DNA from 2 places in the Lachnoclostridium phytofermentans ISDg genome. Region 1 is predicted to be linked to the other one. Evidence: a T-box and tRNA genes for the amino acid it is inferred to sense, from the RefSeq annotation. Region 1 holds a T-box; the other holds one or more tRNA genes.
The links. The T-box of region 1 lies ahead of proS (proline--tRNA ligase). A T-box ahead of a tRNA ligase gene usually reads a tRNA of that ligase, here a tRNA-Pro.
Positions count from the first base shown of each region.

Region 2: it encodes a tRNA-Pro, which carries the amino acid that the T-box ahead of proS (proline--tRNA ligase) is inferred to sense. The anticodon was not compared.

Region 1 is NC_010001.1:4,692,628-4,703,237, reverse strand. Features, by position in the region: gene ytvI (sporulation integral membrane protein YtvI) at 1-842, shown strand, start outside; T-box leader at 962-1,196, shown strand; gene proS (proline--tRNA ligase) at 1,305-2,738, shown strand; gene CPHY_RS19850 (nicotinate phosphoribosyltransferase) at 2,866-4,323, shown strand; gene CPHY_RS19845 (MarR family winged helix-turn-helix transcriptional regulator) at 4,691-5,122, shown strand; gene CPHY_RS19840 (citrate/2-methylcitrate synthase) at 5,442-6,815, shown strand; gene CPHY_RS19835 (hypothetical protein) at 6,938-7,132, opposite strand; gene ileS (isoleucine--tRNA ligase) at 7,739-10,610, shown strand, end outside.
Region 2 is NC_010001.1:4,062,435-4,073,044, forward strand. Features, by position in the region: gene CPHY_RS21010 (RCC1 domain-containing protein) at 1-1,036, opposite strand, end outside; gene CPHY_RS17280 (RNA polymerase sigma factor) at 1,036-1,530, opposite strand; gene CPHY_RS17285 (histidine phosphatase family protein) at 1,927-2,634, opposite strand; gene CPHY_RS17290 (glycerophosphodiester phosphodiesterase) at 2,891-4,693, opposite strand; gene CPHY_RS17295 (HAD family hydrolase) at 4,706-5,446, opposite strand; gene CPHY_RS22725 (hypothetical protein) at 5,826-5,924, opposite strand; gene CPHY_RS17300 (helix-turn-helix transcriptional regulator) at 5,959-6,492, opposite strand; gene CPHY_RS17305 (Type 1 glutamine amidotransferase-like domain-containing protein) at 6,587-7,201, shown strand; tRNA gene CPHY_RS17310 (tRNA-Thr) at 7,374-7,446, opposite strand; tRNA gene CPHY_RS17315 (tRNA-Pro) at 7,483-7,556, opposite strand; gene CPHY_RS17320 (DegV family protein) at 7,771-8,640, opposite strand; gene CPHY_RS17325 (DegV family protein) at 8,670-9,503, opposite strand; gene CPHY_RS17330 (6-phosphofructokinase) at 9,831-10,610, opposite strand, start outside.

The sequences.
Region 1 (10,610 bases):
TTGGTGTTCTTTTGTTATTACTAGTAATTTCAGTAATATTATGTTATCTTGGAAGAATTTTATTCAATCAAGTCGTATTATTTTTGCGAAATATTCCGATTTACCAGCAATATTTTACGCAACAGGTAGAAATCATTTGTGTTACGGGGGATAAGCTGTTCGGTTTTAAGGATGGATCATTAAAATTAGTAGTGAATGATGGAATGGAAACCTTGGTAAAGTATGTTCAAATGAATATATTACCTAAGATGACGGTTCAAACAATAAAGTTAGCCATTGGTTTAGCAGAGTTTCTTGCAATTTTCCTTATTATTTTAGTAGCTACTATTTTAATTATAAAGGATATGGAGGAATATAAGGTAGGGCTTCGAAAATCAGAATTTTACCCTGCGGTTCATAAAATTACACAAAAGTTATCAGACACGGGAATTGCCTATATGAAAACACAGATGATATTAATGTCGATTATAGCAGTAATAAATGCGGTGGGATTTTTCATACTAAAGAACCCGTATGCTTTATTGATAGGTCTTGCGGTTGGTATATTCGACGGTTTTCCGGTGTTAGGAAGCGGGCTTATCTTAATTCCATGGACTATAGTGATGTTATTACAAAAAAAGTTTATGCACGCGGCTGTCATCATGAGCATATTCCTATTATGTCAGATAGTGCGTGAGATATTGGAACCCAAATTATTAGGAGACAAAATTGGGGTGAAACCCATCTATAGTATGATAGCAATGTATGTGGGGGTACAACTTTTTGGAGTGATTGGCTTTTTTTTAGGACCGCTTAGCTTAGTTATTATAAAAACTGTGATTGCGACATATGCAGAGGAATAGGCTGTTATATTAGAATTGTGCTTAGATAAGGGGAACTATACGTTTGCTAAAAATCATTCTTGACAAAAACCAGTATGTAGCATAAAATCATGGTAATCTAAATTCTGTGCGATGCATAGAAAGTTGCGATGAAGAGGAATAGTATATAGGTAAGTCATTTTAGAGAGAGAGTGGCTGGTGAAAACTCTTATGAAGCCGAATAGAACCTACCTTGGAGCACTGTACGCTATAAATATAGCATACGTTATGATAATAACATATCGTATAAAATACAGCGTAAATCGGCGTTAACGATAGGAGTGAATTGCGCAAGCAATTAATTTGGGTGGTACCACCGAAGTTTCGGTCCCTTGTTTTAAGGGGCCTTTTTTTTATTCAATTGTACCTTCACCCATGAGATTGAGACCTAGGAAAAGTGGCGAGGTCACTTGGTTTATAATAAATTTTAAAAGGAGAATGATTATGGCAAACGATAAGAAATTAGTTGAATCGATTACCTCTATGGATGAAGATTTCGCTCAATGGTATACGGATGTAGTAAAAAAAGCTGAACTTGTAGATTATTCAGGAGTAAGAGGATGTACTATTTTCCGTCCAGCAGGATATGCTATTTGGGAGAATATCCAAAAGGAGTTAGATGCTAGATTTAAGGCGACTGGAGTAGAGAATGTTTACATGCCTATGTTTATTCCAGAGAGCTTATTAAATAAAGAAAAAGATCATGTAGAGGGTTTTGCACCAGAAGTTGCTTGGGTTACTCACGGTGGTGGAGAGCAGTTACAAGAACGTTTATGTGTAAGACCAACTTCTGAAACTTTATTCTGTGACTTTTATTCTCATATAATTGAATCTTATCGTGATCTTCCTAAACTATACAATCAATGGTGTTCCGTTGTACGTTGGGAGAAAACAACCAGACCATTCTTACGTACTTTAGAGTTCTTATGGCAAGAAGGACATACAGCGCATGCAACAGCTGAGGAAGCAGAAGAAAGAACCATTCAAATGCTCAATCTTTATGCTGATTTCTGTGAAGAAGTGTTAGCGATTCCTATGGTTCGTGGTAGAAAGACAGACAAAGAAAAATTCGCAGGAGCTGAGGCAACTTATACCATCGAAGCATTGATGCATGACGGTAAGGCGCTTCAATCAGGAACTAGCCATAACTTTGGAGATGGATTTGCAAAAGCCTTTAACATTCAATATACCGATAAAGAAAATAAACTTCAATATGTACACCAGACTTCTTGGGGAATGACAACTCGTCTGATTGGTGCATTAATTATGGTACACGGTGATAATAGTGGTCTTGTATTGCCACCAAGAATTGCTCCTACTCAAGTTGTTATTGTTCCAATTATGCAAAAGAAGGAAGGCGTATTAGAAAAGGCGGCAGAACTTCGTGAAAAACTTGGCGCTTTCCGTGTAAAGGTCGACGATTCTGATAAGAGCCCAGGATGGAAATTCTCTGAGCATGAGATGCGTGGTATCCCAGTGCGTGTTGAAATCGGACCAAAGGACATTGAGGCAAATCAAGCAGTTCTTGTACGTCGTGATACAAGAGAGAAGACTGTAGTTTCTCTTGATGAAATTGATACAAAGATTGGTGAAATTCTTGAAGCTATGCAAAAAGAAATGTTAGAGCGTGCTAGAAATCATCGTGATGCTCATACTTACGAGGCTCATTCTACAGAAGAATTTGCAGATGTTGTTGCTAACAAGCCAGGATTTGTAAAAGCTATGTGGTGTGGAGAACGTGCCTGCGAAGACGAAATTAAGGAAAAGACAGGTGCTACTTCACGTTGTATGCCATTTGCACAGGAACATATTGCTGATACCTGTGTATGCTGTGGTAAGCAAGCTAAATCCTTAGTGTATTGGGGAAAAGCTTATTAATAGATGAAGGAATCTCTGGATGATTTTACGTAATGTACGTAATACGTGTTTCACGTAATGCGAGTACTACATGATACATAGTACTCGCAGAAAATTGTACTTGATGATTGCGAAGGAGGATATCGCTATGGCTGAACGTAATTTAACGTTGTTGACCGACTTTTATGAGCTAACTATGATGCAAGGTTATTTTAAAAATAAAACTAACGAAACGGTTGTTTTTGATGCATTCTATCGAACGAACCCATCTGGCAGTGGTTATGCGATTTGCTGTGGATTGGAACAAGTAATTGATTATATTAAGAACTTAAAATTCGAACAGGATGATATTGACTATTTCCGTAGCCTTAGCATATTTGATGAGGATTTCTTAGAGTATTTGAAAAACTTTAAATTCTCTGGTGACATTTATTCTGTTCCAGAAGGATCTGTAGTATTTCCGATGGAACCACTGGTGAAAGTAATTGCTCCAATTATGGAAGCACAGCTTGTGGAAACGGCAATCTTAAATATTATCAATCACCAGAGTTTAATTGCAACAAAGGCTTCTCGTGTTTGCTATGCAGCATGTGGGGAAGGTGTCATGGAATTCGGTCTTCGTAGAGCTCAAGGGCCAGATGCGGGTACTCTTGGTGCCAGAGCTGCGGTCATTGGCGGATGTATCGGTACTAGTAATGTTCAAAGCGCAAAAATGTTTGGAATGCCTGTTCTTGGTACCCACGCACATAGCTGGATTATGAGTTTTGAAGATGAGTTAACAGCATTTCGCAAATATGCAGAGCTTTATCCAAATAGTGTTACATTATTAGTTGATACGTATGATACGCTTCGTTCCGGTGTACCGAATGCAATAAGGGTATTCAAGGAGATGAAAGAAGCGGGAACACTTACCAGTCGTTATGGAATCCGCCTAGATAGCGGTGATTTATCCTATTTATCTAAAAGGGCTCGCAAGATGTTAAATGAAGCTGGTCTTAATGATGCTTTCATCAGTGCTTCCAGTGATTTGGATGAATATTTGATTGATTCCTTAAAGACACAGGGTGCACAGATTAATTCCTGGGGTGTCGGAACAAATCTAATTACTTCGAAAGATTGTCCTGCATTTGGTGGTGTTTATAAATTAGCTGCAATTAAGCAGGATGATATATTTATACCTAAAATTAAGCTATCTGAAAACCAATGGAAGATTACCAATCCTGGTAACAAAACAATTTATCGTATCTATGATAAAGAGAGTGGGAAGATTAAAGCAGACTTAATTGCTTTAGTTGGTGAGAAGTATTCCGAAGATAATCCTTTATTACTTTTTGATCCTATGGCAACTTGGAAGAAGACCTATTTAAAACCAGGTACCTATAAAATGAGAGAATTGCTTGTTCCTATCTTTTTAAATGGTGAGTGCGTCTATGGATCTCCAGCTGTAATGGATATTAGAACTTACTGCCAGGATGAACTCAATACTCTATGGGATGAAACAAGACGTTTGGTTAACCCTCAGGATGTTTATGTAGATCTTTCTAATGAGCTATATCATATGAAACATCAGTTGTTGGATAGTTATAATTCTAGCGTACGCGAATAAGCAAAAGAGCGAATATAGATAAAATACTACTATAGAGGTATAAGAAGCAAAAGATGAAAGTCTTTCTGTTTCTTTTGCCTCTATTTTAAATATCAAATATATATAGGGGATTACTTCCAAAACAGAAACAATCCTTGACAAATTAAGATAAATAATGTATCCTCAATTCATTAATTAACGATGTTAACAATCTATTTTTAACAATATTGCAATTGCAAATATAAAATAGATCATAGAATGTAGATTGTCTAGCTATACATAGCTAGACAATTTATATTATCGTAACAAAATCTTGTTCCGATAATCAGATTGAGGGTGCAAAAAACGCTCCTATTATCGGAATGAAATAGATTGGAGTTTATGTAATATGCAAACGGAACCCAGTGATCTTATTATCATGATGCATCATTTGCGCTCTGTCGTAAGTCAGCTGCGTCTGCAAAACGATTTGACCTTTGGAGAATTTTGTGCGATGAGCATGATTGCAGAATCACAAAAAGATGGCAATCAGAAACTGACACCGACTAGCTTGAATGAACAACTTGGTACAAAGAAGCCGGCAACCTCTCGTATGCTTACCGTTATAGAGAAAAAAGGTTTTCTTCAGAAGGTAAGCGATGCGAAAGACCATCGGATTTACTATCTTGAACTAACAGCTTTGGGAAAACAAGCACTCTTAAGAGAGCAAGATGCCTTTCATAAATTGTTGGGAAGAATAGGAAGGCGAATGGGAAAAGATGAAATAACACAGATGGTTGTATCTCTTCAAAAGTTGGGGAACATATTAGAAGAGGATTAGAAGTACCATCTATGGAATAAGATAGACTGATAGGATAGTCGCATATTTATGCACTAACACTATCAGTCTTTTTGCTTATAATAACGATATGATTTGTTCTAACGAAAGCCAATATATACCATGAGATATAATATGATTCGAGTAGTTCAGGATGACACCTTATAACTATGCATAGAATTGTAGAATTATGTTTCTAATAATTCCTTAAAATTGGAGAAAAATGATTGACAACTAAAAAAAAATAAGTAATACTTGTGTTAACTAAAAACAAGTTAACCGTGTTAATAATCATGGGCATAAGCTGAAAAGGAGGTATTGGATGAAAGATGTTATTTTTCAAGTCACCCCACAGGTGAGGAAGTTAGCTGCCATATGTACGAGCAGGGATAAGGTCCCAGTTGAGTTATACCGTCAGTATGATGTGAAGCGTGGCTTAAGAGATCTTAACGGAAAGGGAGTCCTCGCCGGGCTTACGAATATTTCGGAAGTTCATGCAAAAGATATTATTAATGGTGAAGAGGTACCATGTGAAGGTAGGCTTTTTTACCGTGGCTATGATGTCAGGGAATTAACGGATGGTTTCTTATCTGAAGGTAGATATGGATTTGAAGAGGTTACCTATCTATTATTATTTGGAGAACTACCTACCAAGGAGCAATTAGAAGAATTTAAGGTAGAGCTAGGGCAAAGAAGGTCATTACCTCATAATTTCTGCCGTGATGTTATTATGAAAGCACCTAGCAAGGATATTATGATATCCCTCGCAAAAAGTATTTTAACTATCTATTCTTATGATGTAGAGGCTGAGAATACCTCTATACCTAATGTAATGAGACAATGTCTAAATCTTATAAGTCAATTTCCAATGTTGGCTGTGTATAGTTACAACGCATATTACCATAGTATCGGGAACAGTCTACATATTCATCCACCAAAAGAAGAGTTTTCGATGGCGGAGAATATCCTATATATGTTACGTCCAGATAAGCAATTTACTCCTTTTGAAGCAGCTGTGCTTGATTTAGCTTTAGTACTTCATATGGAGCATGGCGGTGGTAATAACTCCTCTTTTACTACCCGTGTTGTTACATCTTCTGGAACTGATACCTATTCTGTTATGGCTGCGGCATTAGCTTCCTTGAAAGGGCCAAGACATGGTGGCGCGAATATCAAAGTTATGCAAATGTTTGATGACTTAAAGGGTAAGATTAGTGACTGGAAGGATGAAGAAGCAATTGCAGATTATCTACTAAGAATTCTTAGAAAAGAGGAATTTGATCGTTCCGGCCTTATCTATGGTATCGGCCATGCTGTCTATTCTATTTCGGATCCAAGAGCTGATATCTTTAAGAATTTCGTAGGAAAACTGGCAACGGAAAAAGGGCAAGAAAAAGAATTTGAATTATATACTATTGTAGAAAGACTTGCTCCGAAATTAATTGGAGAAGAGCGAAAGATTTATAAAGGTGTTAATGCGAATGTCGATTTCTATAGCGGATTTGTTTATCGGATGCTTGAATTACCACTAGAATTATATACTCCAATGTTTGCTGTAGCAAGAATTGTTGGATGGAGTGCCCACCGCTTAGAGGAACTTGTAAGTGCAGAAAAAATTATCCGTCCTGCTTATCGTAGTGTTCACGATCGTAGAGAATATGAGGCAATGGAAGGACGTGAAGATCAAACAAAATAGTCAACATAGGGTGACGATTAGTTACGAAAATCCTATCTGCTTGCTCCATAAGTTTGAAAAGACAAATGAGAAAGTTTTAATGGGAAGGAACAAGCAGAAAGGGTTTAGGTGAACGGAATTAATTAGTCATGAAGACCATTTACAAAACGTTCTACATCATCACGAGAATGAAAGGTATCTTTCATACGCATAACGGCTTCATATTCACTGGAGTTTAACCCATTCAGATACTCATCCATTGAGTTGTCTGAAAATAACAATACGGGCATTATTTGTCCACCATAGACATTATCTGTTTGCGATAAAAATGGTTCCATATTAATCACCTCAAGGATAATGTGCTCAACTTAGAATGATTTATACTTTAAAGGAGTTACAATCAGAATTTGATTAAGAAGTTGGTAATCATATAAAGAAAGTTGGTAATCATATAAAGAAGTTGGCAATCAGAATTTGATGTTGACAAAGCATAGAATCTATACTAAGATAAAGAAAATATAACATCTGTCATAGTAGTGATATGGCGATGAAATAAAAGAAATATGTAAAGACGTTGACGAAGAGAGTAAGAATTCTTAAAAATCACAGCGAGCTGCAGAGAGTGTGAGTGCAGTAGGAGTAGGGAATTTCTGAAAATCACTTTATCAGTTGCAACATTGAACCGTAGTTAGTAGGTGTTGTCGGGTTCTACCGTTATATAGATAATGTATAACAGACTTAGTCTGCGTACGTGAAATAGGTGGTATAATGAAGCATTCCTGCTCTCATCCTGTTTTGGATGGGAGCTTTTTTTAATTCATGGAAATGGCGCTGCAACTACTGAATGTTCAAAAGACATATCTATTTTAACGATAGATTACGAATGCTGACTGCGAATGATTAAATAAGGAAACAATAGAAGAGATAAGAAAGGAAGATGAATCATGTACGAAAAGGTATCAACCAATCTGAATTTTGTTGACAGAGAAAAAGAAGTATTGAAGTTCTGGAAAGAGAATGAAATCTTTGAGAAAAGTATTGATTCCAGAAAAGAAGGAGAGACATTTACGTTTTATGATGGACCTCCAACTGCAAATGGTAAACCACACATTGGACACGTATTAACACGTGTTATTAAAGATATGATTCCAAGATACCGTACTATGAAGGGTTGTATGGTTCCAAGAAAGGCTGGATGGGATACTCATGGTCTTCCAGTAGAGCTTGAAGTTGAGAAGCTTCTAGAATTAAATGGTAAAGAGCAGATTGAACAGTATGGTTTAGAGCCATTTATTACAAAGTGTAAGGAAAGTGTTTGGAAATACAAAGGGATGTGGGAAGATTTCTCTGGTACCGTTGGTTTCTGGGCAGATATGGATGATCCATATGTAACTTACCATAACGATTATATTGAATCTGTATGGTGGTCCTTGAAGCAAGTCTGGGATAAGGGCTTATTATACAAAGGTTATAAAATTGTACCTTACTGTCCAAGATGTGGAACACCTCTTGCTTCTCATGAGGTAGCACAAGGATATAAGGATGTAAAGGAGAAATCCGTTATCGCTAAATTTAGAGTAATGGATTCTGCAAATGAGTATTTCTTAGCATGGACAACAACACCTTGGACACTTCCATCTAACGTAGCGCTTTGTGTTAATCCAAAGGAAGACTATGTGAAGGTAGAAGTTTCAGTAAATGCGAAAGGTAATGTCGTAAAGAGCCCTAAGGGTGAGGAAGAAGTTACTGAGGAACATACAGCAGTCGGTGTAGAGTACTATATCTTAGCAGAAGCATTATGCTCCGTCATTGAAGGAGATTATAGAGTAGTTGAGAGTTACAAAGGATCTGATCTTGAGTATATGAAATATGATCCACTATTTGACTATGCATATAATAATGCGGATGGAACTAGAAATGAAAAAGCAAACCGTAACAATGTCAATGGCAAGAAGGCTTATTATGTAACTTGTGCTGACTATGTTACATTAACGGATGGTACTGGTATCGTTCATATTGCTCCAGCCTTTGGTGCAGACGATGCGAATGTAGGTAATCGTTATGAATTACCTTTCGTACAGTTAGTGGATGAAAAAGGTCAGATGAAGGCAGAGGTTACCGATTTCGCAGGACTATTCTGCAAGAAGAGTGATGAAGGAATCCTTAAGAAATTAGGAGAAACAAAGCAATTATTTAAGGTTCTTAAATTTGAGCATAGTTATCCATTCTGCTGGAGATGTGATACTCCTCTGATCTACTATGCAAGAGAGTCCTGGTTCATCAAGATGACAGCTGTGAAAGACAAGATGATTGCAAACAATAATACAATCAACTGGATTCCTGAGACCATAGGTAAAGGACGTTTTGGTGACTGGTTAGAGAATCTTCAGGATTGGGGTATCAGCCGTAATCGTTACTGGGGAACTCCATTAAATGTTTGGACTTGTGATTGTGGCAAGATGCATTCGATTGGAAGCATTGAAGAATTAAAGTCTATGTCTAAGAATTGTCCAGAGGATATCGAGCTTCACAGACCGTACATTGATAACGTAACAATTACCTGTCCTGATTGTGGCAAGGAAATGCATCGTGTACCTGAAGTTATTGACTGTTGGTATGATTCTGGTGCAATGCCATTTGCACAGCATCATTATCCATTTGAAAATAAAGAGAAGTTCGAAGCACAGTTCCCAGCAGATTTTATCTCTGAAGCTGTTGACCAGACGAGAGGTTGGTTCTACTCCTTACTTGCAATTTCAACACTTATCTTTGATAAAGCTCCATATAAGAATGTTATCGTTCTTGGGCACGTTCAGGATGAGAATGGTCAGAAGATGAGTAAATCTAAAGGAAATGCAGTAGATCCGTTTGATGCGTTAGAGGAATATGGCGCAGATGCGATTCGTTGGTACTTCTATATTAACTCAGCTCCTTGGTTACCAAACCGTTTTCATGGAAAGGCAGTAGTAGAAGGACAGCGTAAGTTCATGGGTACTCTATGGAATACCTATGCATTCTTCGTACTATATGCAAACATTGACCAATTTGATGCAACCAAATATTCTTTAGATTATGATAAACTTCCAGTTATGGATAAATGGTTACTTAGTAAGTTAAACACAGTGGTTAAGACTGTGGATGAAAACCTTGCTGCTTATAAGATTCCTGAGACTGCTAGAGCACTTCAGGAGTTCGTAGATGAGCTAAGTAACTGGTATGTAAGACGTGGTCGTGAACGTTTCTGGGCAAAGGGAATGGAGCAGGATAAGATTAATGCTTACATGACGTTATACACTGCATTAGTAACGATTGCAAAGGCTTCTGCGCCTATGGTTCCATTCATGGCAGAAGATATCTACCGTAACCTTGTATGCAGTATCGATAAGAACGCACCATTAAGCGTCCACCTATGTGATTTCCCAACCTGGGATGCGAAGTTAATTGATACTAAGCTTGAGGCAGATATGGAAGCAGTTCTTGAGATCGTAGTTCTTGGCCGTGCATGTAGAAATACAGCAAACATTAAGCAGAGACAGCCAATTTCTAAGATGTATGTAAAAGCAGAGTTAACTTATACAGCAAACGATGGTAGCGTAGTAGAAGGAATGTCTGACTTCTATAAGGAAATTATTGAAGATGAGTTGAATGTAAAGAATGTAGTATTTACTTCTGATGTTCGTAACTTTACTTCTTATACATTTAAGCCACAGCTTAAGACTCTTGGTCGCCGTTTTGGTAGTAAGTTAAATGCGTTAAAAGAAGTATTATCTTCTTTAAACGGTAATGAAACGATGGATGAATTAAATGAGAAGGGAA
Region 2 (10,610 bases), 630 kb from region 1:
TTTGACTATCATCCTTGGTATCTCCAATTTTCCATACAGTTCCGTCTTTTTTAAGTACTAGGATATGATATTCACCACATCTAGCATAAGCAACGTCCTTCATTAACAAAACAGGACGAATTGCACAGACATCGATAGAATGATTAAAATACGAGCCTACCTGTTTTATTCCCATAAGTCCATCAAAATTAGCCCCCATTCCATAGAGACTGCCATCTTCCGTTAGATATACAGCAAAATAATTTCTGCTAGCATCTACATGGACAACATTCTCTGCTATTTTCACTGGTTCCTTGGTATAATCAACATATGCCTCACCGAAATAACCTTGCACACTCTGACCAAGCTGTCCTGCACGATTATCACCTAGTCCCCATAGTATTCCTTCTTTATCTATAATATATTGATTCTCTGGTTGCACTACATTGGTAAGATAACAATCCGATAGCCTAAACTCTCCTGTAAGATGAAGTTCTTCCATAGAAACTCTGACAGGAACTTCTCTTTCATTCCCGAATAAATTATCTTTCCCGTACTCTTCATTAATTTGATTACTCTCTTTGTTTTGCTGATTCTCATGGCTTTGTTCACTGTCTGAATTCTGTGAGTTATGTTCTCCTTGTTTATTTTCGTTTTGTTCTTTATTTTCGTTTTGTTCTTTATTTTCTTTATTTATTTGATCTACCTCATTTAAATCTACCGCTGCTTCTTTTTGTTTCTCTAATCGAATATGAACATTATAAATCAAGACACTAACAAAGAATATAACTGCTGCTATCGTCAAAATACGTGCTCCTAGCTTTAAGAAAGATACTCCTCTTCCTTCTATTTTCTTTTGATTTCTTAAGTTCAAATAGACATAGTCATGCGTTTCTTCTGAACTAGTGTCATTTTTTCTTAGTTCTATTTGTTGAATCCGTGCTAACAACTCTTGCTTTGATTTCGATTGGTATTTCATTCCTTCATATACTGCTTTCATATTAATTTTTAAATCATTTTCATTAAGTTCTCCATACTGTTTTGACTCTTTTTTCATCAATACACCCCTCCTTTCATTTGAAACTTAAGTTTTTCCTTGGCTCTACGTAACTTCGTAGCTACCGTGTTACTATTCATCTCTAATATTTTTGCTATCTCAGCCAGAGTATACTCTTCATAATAATATAGATAAACTATCGTTCTCTCCTGCTCTTTTAACTTCATCAGTTGGTTATAAAGTTCCTTTTGCTCCAAGGTATACTCAATCCCACTGCTATACGGAATATCCTCTGTAAGTTCTGTGATTTTTCGAAACCACCCTGATTTTAAATAATTTTTACAATAATTTATTGTGACGCGAATTAACCACGCTTTTTCATGTTGCATTGACTCAAAGGTAACCTGTTTCTCTAATAGTTTTAAAAAAACTTCCTGTGTGATATCTTCTGCAGCTGAAATACTTCGTACCGAATTAAGCGCAATACGGTAAACCATATCTGAATACTGATGAAAACTTTCCGTTATGGAATGTTTTTCATAGGAACTCTCCACTGCCACTCCCCCCAATCTATATGATGTTTTCTTAACCTATTGTTAGAATAATTTTTAATCCTTTAATAAGAATACAACTCAGTTACCAATATTTGTTCATTATTTTTTATTTATTAGGTTGTTTTTATCTATTTACTACTATTTGTTCTTTCTCATTACTGTAATTTGCCTTTTTAAATAAGATAGATATTAATTTTATTTTCCTTATATTTACACAATAAAATAAAACGAGTGTTATAAATCAATTTTGAATTAACAAACTTTTGATTATAACACTCGTTTAATATTATTATTTCTTAGTATAATTAGTATAATTTAAGCACTACCTATAATACTCGCTAGATAAAAATCAATGATTCTAGATGATCCAATGGTAAAAATAATGCCACTCTCACATTACTTAGGCTGTCTTGGAAAGAATCCAGCGTTTGACACTGGTTCTCCTTTCACATACAAATGAGCTGTGTCTCCTACCTCCCTACAGCGAAAGAATGCTTCATTATTCATACGCTCTTCTGTTTCTATTATAGTAACTGAAGTAGGTGCAATAAAGAATCCGTGCCACATTAATTGTGCTGAGATTCCAAGTAGATGTGAAAGTATAACACAAGTAATTCCAAGGTGGCAAAATAGCACGATTGTATCATCACTTCCTGGTATAGCTCGGTATAATCTACCATCTCTTTGATATCCATGTTTTAATAAAAGTTCATCAAGTCCAGCAGCTACTTTTTCATACTCTTCCTTAACCGGTCCTGTCTTCATCAAATCATTGTCAAACCATCGATCTCTGTCGTAAAATTCCTCTTGTTTCGTCCAATAACCAGGCATAAAATCCCACGGTACCAACTTTTTTTCATTACCACCAAGTTCAATTGGAGCATCGAACTCTCTAAGCCAAGGTAATATCTCAGCTTCGGTACCTAATTTTCGTAATGTTGCTTTTGCTGTGTCTTTTGCCCTTCCAAGAGGTGAACAATAAATTGCCGAAATTGGAAGCTTGCTGATTCTTTCAGAAAGAAAATCCGCTTCTCTCCATCCTTTTTCAGTAAGTGAATCAATCGAATAATTTGGTTCTCCGTGTCTTATTAGAATTAGTTTCATACTTTTCCTCATTTCTGCGCTAATTTCATACCTCACAAGCGTAAAGATAGAACAGCCACAAACTTGGAGGTGAAATTATCACTCATCTTTTCGTGTTTTTTATTTTTTTTAAAGCTTAGGTGTAAAACTTGCGTAATTAAAGTAACATCTTATTTCTTATCTTATTTGTAACTCTAGTTGTAACCCTATTTGTAACCATATTTGTAACCATATTTGTGACCATAAGAATAGGACCGAACATTTCTATCTTTCATCACTATTTATTAATGAGACGATATATAAAATCTACTATATTTTCATTTAAACTCTTAGAATATATTAATTCACGAACCATAACAGGATTATCCGTAATGACATTATCAACACCTACATCGATCACTTTCTGTACACTACTCTCATTATTCACAGTCCAAGCATAGATTTCTTTCCCTTGACGGTGAATGTCATTTACCAATTTACTTGTTACAAAGGTAGCTTCAATGCTATAAACATCCGCATACTCCATGGTTAATAAGGAGCCGTATGCAACCGTTGTTATATAAACTGTTTTTATATCAGGTGCATATTCCTTCACCTGTTTTAAACAATCATAACTCATCGAGGCTACGACACAGTCACCCTCTACCTTATACTTTTTAATCAAGTCAACAACATTCTTTTCAAAATCGACTTCATGACCACTTGGCTTAAGTTCAATATTTAATTTAATCTTACCCCTTGTCTCCTTAATTACCTCTTCTAATGTAGATAATCTAACAGAAGAAAAGTCACTGTGAAACCAACTTCCAACGTCGATATCTTTAATCTCATCGTAGGTAACTTCCCATATATTTATATTTTTACCAGAGATTCGTTTCAAATTGGAATCATGCGCTACTACAATCACTCCATCCTTCGTCTGTTGAACATCAAGTTCTATATAATCCGCTCGTTGTTCTATTGCACTTTGGAATGCGGGCATGGTATTCTCTGGCGCTATACTAGAATTACCACGATGCGCGGACACCTGTGTATGTTCAAATAATTGTACATTCCAATCAAAATTTTTATTGGTTACAACAGATACGTAGAAGACATTTATCACTGCAGCAACTAATACGCTAAATACTAATACCTTTTTCAACTTATGGAATGTAATATCAGAAGAACGATAAGTTGGGATTTCCTCCCCTGCATATCTCTTTTGTTTATAATATAATGCACTGATAAATGCAAAAGATATAGCCACTGAAAAATTGGCAAACACGATTAATAGTAATAGTAGCACACCTGCAACAATAGCAAGTGTCATAGAATAGGCAATCGTTGAATTGGTTAACGATTTAATTACAAGAGCCACTGCACCAATGGAAAGAGAGGTAAATAGTAACACAATCAAAGTTATGGATATATTCCATACAATTAATCCTATGGCATGCTTAATATAACGTCCTTTATTCATTCGAAGGCTTTCTTTTCTTGCTTTTTTATAGTTACAACCTTCTAGTGTAAACGCATGAATACTAAAAATCCAGCGCAATGCAATAATAGCAAAAAGGATCATACATAAAATAAATAGTACCGAAAGCAACCGATTGTTGTTGATATAATCCATAATAAATTCTGGTATTTTGATACTTGAAATATAACCAGACACTATCGCAAAATTCGTAATCGGGATAATAAATAAAACAAATACAACAATTAGTCCATTCCTTCTCCTAAATAATCGAAAAGCAGATCGATAGCCAGCCTGAAACATTTGTGCAACCGTCATCTTATTATTATGAAACGAAGCATGAAAACATTGAACTAAGGCAGTCATCTCAAATAAAGTAAATAATGTTACAGCCAATAAGACAATTAAGCTGATACCTATCGTTGTAGGCCTTCTTAGAAACTCGAAAAAATTATCATTAGTTAGATATTGTTCTCCCGAAAGCTTTAAGGCAAGATTTAACATACCAAGAAGCAATGGAGTAAATACAGTGGATCCAATTAATTTATAAAATAATTCAAATAGTAATACAGTTTTATAGTTCTTTTTTAACAAACGAAATGCTAAGGTATATTTGTTCACAGGCGTTTCCTTCTAATTCTCAATAATTTCAGTTATGATACTTTCTATTTCCTTTGGCGAAGTTACAACATAGTCTGGTTTCACTACCCATGTGGAAGCATCTGAACCGCTGTAATTCACTCCAATTGTAATTATTTTCACAGTACTATTTGTGTTCTTTTCACTTAACTGTTCTAACAAGCACTTTTCTGCATTCTTAGCAAAAATAACATCTTCTGCATGATCTCCAATATAAATTAATACGGAATCTTCATAATCTACCCCTAGCTTCGATAGACATTTTAAATATCCCGAAGGGTTCGGCTTTTGTTCATTAAAACCAACTTCGTCCACACCGATAATCACAGGAAAGAACGATGCTAGTCCATAGGAATCTAAAGTATTTTCTATGTTTTTTGAACTATTTTGAGAGCATATTCCCTGGGCTTTTACTGGCAACCTTGGAATTATTTCAAGTAATCCCTGAAACAACTCTGCATTTAAATCATCCTGTAGCTGATAAGGACTCCAAAGCTTCCCTGCCTCTTCAATCTGTTCCATAGACAACCCATATGCATGTTCATATAATTCTTTCCAGTTCTTATATTTATAATTTGCTTTTTGATATTCATCAATTGAGGTTAGCGCTATCGGCATATGTTGCTCGATTTCAGGTATAAAGTGCTTTAATACCTCTTTTGTAACGCGTATATTTTTTTTAGTACTATCGACTAAAGTACCATCATAATCCCACAGTATCGCTGCTAATCTCATACTGATTCCCCCTTTTCCTTCTACTATAACTCAAGATAGTTCTTTAAGTTATCGATGTCTTCTTCCATACGTCTTCTTCAGTACGTTTCCTATCACAATGACCTTTTCTTCGATATATAAGAAAATACTTTTCCTTCCATAATCTTCACATACAACCATAATAACATGTTTCAAATGACTGTCAATGCTAATTATAAATCAAGGAGAAACAAATATGTGCTACAGGCATGGCAAATTCTCCATACCTCGAATCTCTGGATTATGCTGTTAGTATTTCGTCATATAAGAAATTGTATTATCCGACTTGATGAATTTCGCACAAGTCCAGAAATGAAGATATTCTGTATTAAATGATTTCCCCATATTCTCCGCCAAATGTTTATGTGATATATTTCTCTAGCATCGCTTCCAAACGTCTTTGTAACTCGACTCGAACATAATTAGGTTCTATGCAAGTTAACTTGTTTCCGAAACTCATTAGAATACCATAACCATAGTCATCGTCAATAAAATTAATCTTTAAAAACAAGACGGTGGGGCTCAATGCTGTGAAGTTTTTCTTGCCCCCTGTGTCCGTAGTAGGAAAAAGTTACTGTATGCTTTTGTTCCATTGCGGATTTAACAATATCCAATACCTTGTTTAAATCTTTACCTCTTATCCACGAGGATAGGTCAAAGAAAATTTGATCTGTTTTTACAGTTATATCATCCGCCAGTTCTTCAGATATAAAGCTTCTTAACTTAGCATGTGCTGTTGTAATATCTTTACCCGACAGCGCACTTTGAACAACTCCAAGTCCCATCAGCATTGTACTAATATCATCTGCTGTAAAGATACCTTTTTCTATTTTATATTGTTCTATAATACTGATTCCTCCGCCGATACCAGAAGTGGTTAATATCGGAATCCCGGCTACATTAATTGCTTCAATATCCCGATAAATTGTTCGAAGCGATACCTCAAACATTTCTGCAAGCTCTTTTCCTGTTACTTTTTCCCTTTGTAAAAGTAGCATTACGATTGCTAGCATTCGTTCAAACTTCATAATTACACCTTGTACTTTATTTTAATTGACTGACATATAGATGTCAACAATACTTGGTTATAATAGAAATAAACCCAACAGGAGGATATTCGTATTGAAAAAACTATTTTTATCTTCATCGTTTAAGGATGTTGCAAATTTGTTCCCAGAGTTCGCATCCAGCGATTTAACAGAAAAAACTGTAACCTTTATTCCCACTGCTGCATTACACGAAAAAATGAATTTCTACGTAAAGTCAGGCAGGAAAGCACTGGAGAAACTGGGGCTTAAAGTGGATGAACTGGAGATTTCCACAGCAACGCAATCTGATATATTAAGCAAACTGCAAAACAACGATTTTATTTATGTTTCTGGTGGAAATACCTTCTTTTTACTTCAAGAGCTACGAAGAGTGGGAGCTGACAAAATAATTATGGAGCAAATCGAATCCGGGAAGATTTATATTGGTGAATCAGCTGGTTCAATGATTCTATCTCCCAATATTGAATATGTGAAAGATATGGACGATTACAAGAAGGCTAATGATTTAACTAACTTTAATGCCTTAAACATTATTGATTTTTATCCATTACCACACTATAATTGTTTCCCATTTCAGAAAACAGTAGAAAAAATTATTTCTAAGTATAAAGACACTTTGGTTTTGACACCTATTAATAACTCTCAAGTAATACTGATTAATGGTAGTGATATAAGAATTGGCGAATAAGTGCGAAGTCACTTTGTCGCACCGAACCAGTAGGGTGAGTGTGCATCCCTCGGAGAGTTTTTGATTTATAGGAAATTGTATTGTAATTTCCTATAAATTAAAAAAGCACCCTCTTTCAGGGTGCCACACTTTTACCTAACTGCTACAGCTATTAATTTTACTAATTTTTTAAAGCCGTTAACCGGAATCGAACCGGTGACCTATTCATTACGAGTGAATCGCACTACCGACTGTGCTATAACGGCATAATATTTTGATATGATTTAAAATTAAACCTATCCTCGAGGCGACAAGATTCGAACTTGCGGCTTCTACGTCCCGAACGTAGCGCTCTACCAAACTGAGCCACGCCTCGAATTGTGACTGTTGTATGTACAAGGAAAAAGAAGCAGGTCGCTATGATATTATGCTACAATTTATTTTAATTGTCAAGACCAAATAAAGGAAAATAATTCAATTAAATTAGCTATAACATTAGATGAAACCAAGGAAGATAGTATCTCAAAAAAGAACTTTTTGATCTATCTCCTTGGTTCACTCATGTAGTTAAATAATAACGTAAGTTTTATTTATCGATGCTCTCCCATATAACAAATACCGATTGCACCAGGACCGGAATGAGCTCCAATACTTGGGCTTACTGTATTCACAATAATGTCGTCGGTATGTAACTTTTCCTTTATGAGATTTACTAAGAAATTAGCATCCTCTTCGACATCTCCATGTACAACACAGATAACATTATTCTCGTTCTTATATTTTCCCATGGTAGATAGCATATTATCCACTAATGTAGCTAGTGATTTCTTTCTTCCACGAGTAGTTCCATTCGATACAAGCTGACCTTCGTTGTTAACGACCAAAATAGGCTTAATATTTATCATAGATCCTACAATAGCTGTTGCCTTAGAAACTCGACCACCTCTATGAAGATGATGTAAATCATCTACGGTAAATTGAACACAAAATTCTAATTTATGTTCTTCAATCCAGGCAGCTACTTCATCGATACTCTTGCCCTGCTCTCTCATCGCGGCAGCTTTCATTATAACCATACCTTGACCTAAGGATACATTCAAGGTATCAATAACAATAATCTTAGCGCCTTCATTTTCCTCACATACTTCTTTTGCACCTACCATAACATTGTTACAGCCACCACTAAGTGCAGATGAAAAACTAATATGAAGAACATCATACCCCTCACTAACATATTTCTGAAAGGTTTCGCGAATTACGGCAGGGTTACTTGCCATAGTTGTTGGCATAACACCTGCACGCATTTTATCATAGAATTCTTTCGCAGATAATAAATGGTCCTCCCCGTAAGTTATGCCTTCTAAATCATAATAATGAGAGATAATACCAATATTTTTCTCTTTAATGTAGGATGGCAATAAATCCGAATTGGAATCTGTTGTAATGACAAACTCTTTCATTTGGTCCTATCCTTTCCTTTCTCTACCGATTAGTAACAAACAATGATGCCGCCTTCATTTGCATATAAGCTAGAAATACCGCCCGTGTTTGCTATAAAACATTTTGCAAAAGGAATACACTTCATAATTTCTTCTTTTACAAATATTGCACGTTCAAAATTATTACAGTGTGAAATGCCAAGAACACGGTTCTTTGCATCAATCACATCCTCTTCCATATATTTTACCATCTTTAGTAGTGCTTTTTCAATCCCACGAGCCTGATCAATTTTAACAATATTTCCATCATCAGCTCCCATAATAGGTTTAATATTGAGAGCACTACAAATAACTGCGGTTAAGTTACTTAATCTACCATTTTTTCTTAACGTATCTAAGGTCTCTAAAACAAACTTTGTTTTTAATCCATCACGGAACTCATTTACTTTAGATACTACTTCAGAGAAGGAAAATCCTTTTTCAATCAACTCTTGAATCTTCATTGCGATAAGGGTCTGGCCAACCGATGCAGATTTGGAATCAACCACTTCGATGTTTTTATTTGGATGATCTTCTAAATATAACTTTTTAGCAAGTTCCGCACTATTATAGGATCCACTTAAACGAGAGGATAAGGTTACCACATAGATATCTTCTGCTTCATCAAAATGAGACATATAACTGTCTGGAGACGGACAGGATGATTTCGGACAATTCTTGCTATCGTTCATTTTCCGTAAAAAATCAATCTGATTAAATGTCTCGTCGTCGATAATGTTTTCTTCTTCTATTTGAATGGACAATGCTACTTTTACAATATGTTCATCCTGTTGTAACTCCATTGGTAAATCAGTACAACTGTCGCATAAAATTTTATAAGACATAATAGTCCTCCTGTCAATTGTAAATATTGTGATGATGTCTTTATCACGTAGTAATTATCTATCACATAACGTAGTTTTAAATACTATATAATATCATATCATAGTTTTTTAATTTTGAAAAGTGAAAATTTTAAAAACAAAAAGTGATTTTATCTAAGTAAATACGCATCGCCTTGCAAAAAAAGGATGAGCAATCTAAATAAAAAAAGCAATAGAAAGCCCGTTAATTTGCTTTCTATTGCTTACTAAATGCTTTTAACAGAACCATTTATTATTCTGGGTAAAAAAATGAACTCTATTCATTTTTTTATTATTTCCCTTGAAAGATTACTCCTCACAATATAAATGTCTTGGAAGTCCCTCAACCATAATTGGAGTAAGTTCTGCCTGAATTAATGGTCTTGCATAATTAATGAAATCCTGTGTTACATAATAATTTGGAACGTCAATCCATTCCATAGGTACACGTTTTTCTACGTTAGCAATTGCCTTTATGTCATAGATATCGGTAGTACACTGATATGGTTCATCACTAACACGTTTTAAGGTAATCATCTTGCCAGTCTCACCTTCATAAGCTGCTTTTACTGCTGCACCACCAACTTGGAATGCTTCTGAAATATCCGTACGTGATACGATATGAGAGGCACAACGTTGCAAGGTACTAAATTCAATCGCACGTGCTTTACAGCCAAGCTCACCAGCCACTAAGTTAGCTAATACACGACCTGTACCAGAAAGCTGTTTATGCCCAAACGCATCGACACTGCCATTTGCATCTCCGACCTCACAAACATATCTACCATCTGCAAGACGAACACCCTCTGAAACAGCAATCACTACGGACTTCTTACGCTTTTGAATTTCATCCACTTTTTGTATAAAGTCTTTCGTATCAAATGGAACTTCCGGAAGAAGAATCATATCCGGTCCTTCGCAGTCTTCACTCTTAGCAAGAGCAGCTGCACCAGTTAACCACCCAGCATTTCTACCCATGATTTCTAAAATAGTAACGCTTTTAATATCATAAACTAATCCATCACGAATTACCTCTTTTGTAATTGAAGCAATGTATTTTGCCGCACTACCAAAACCAGGAGTATGATC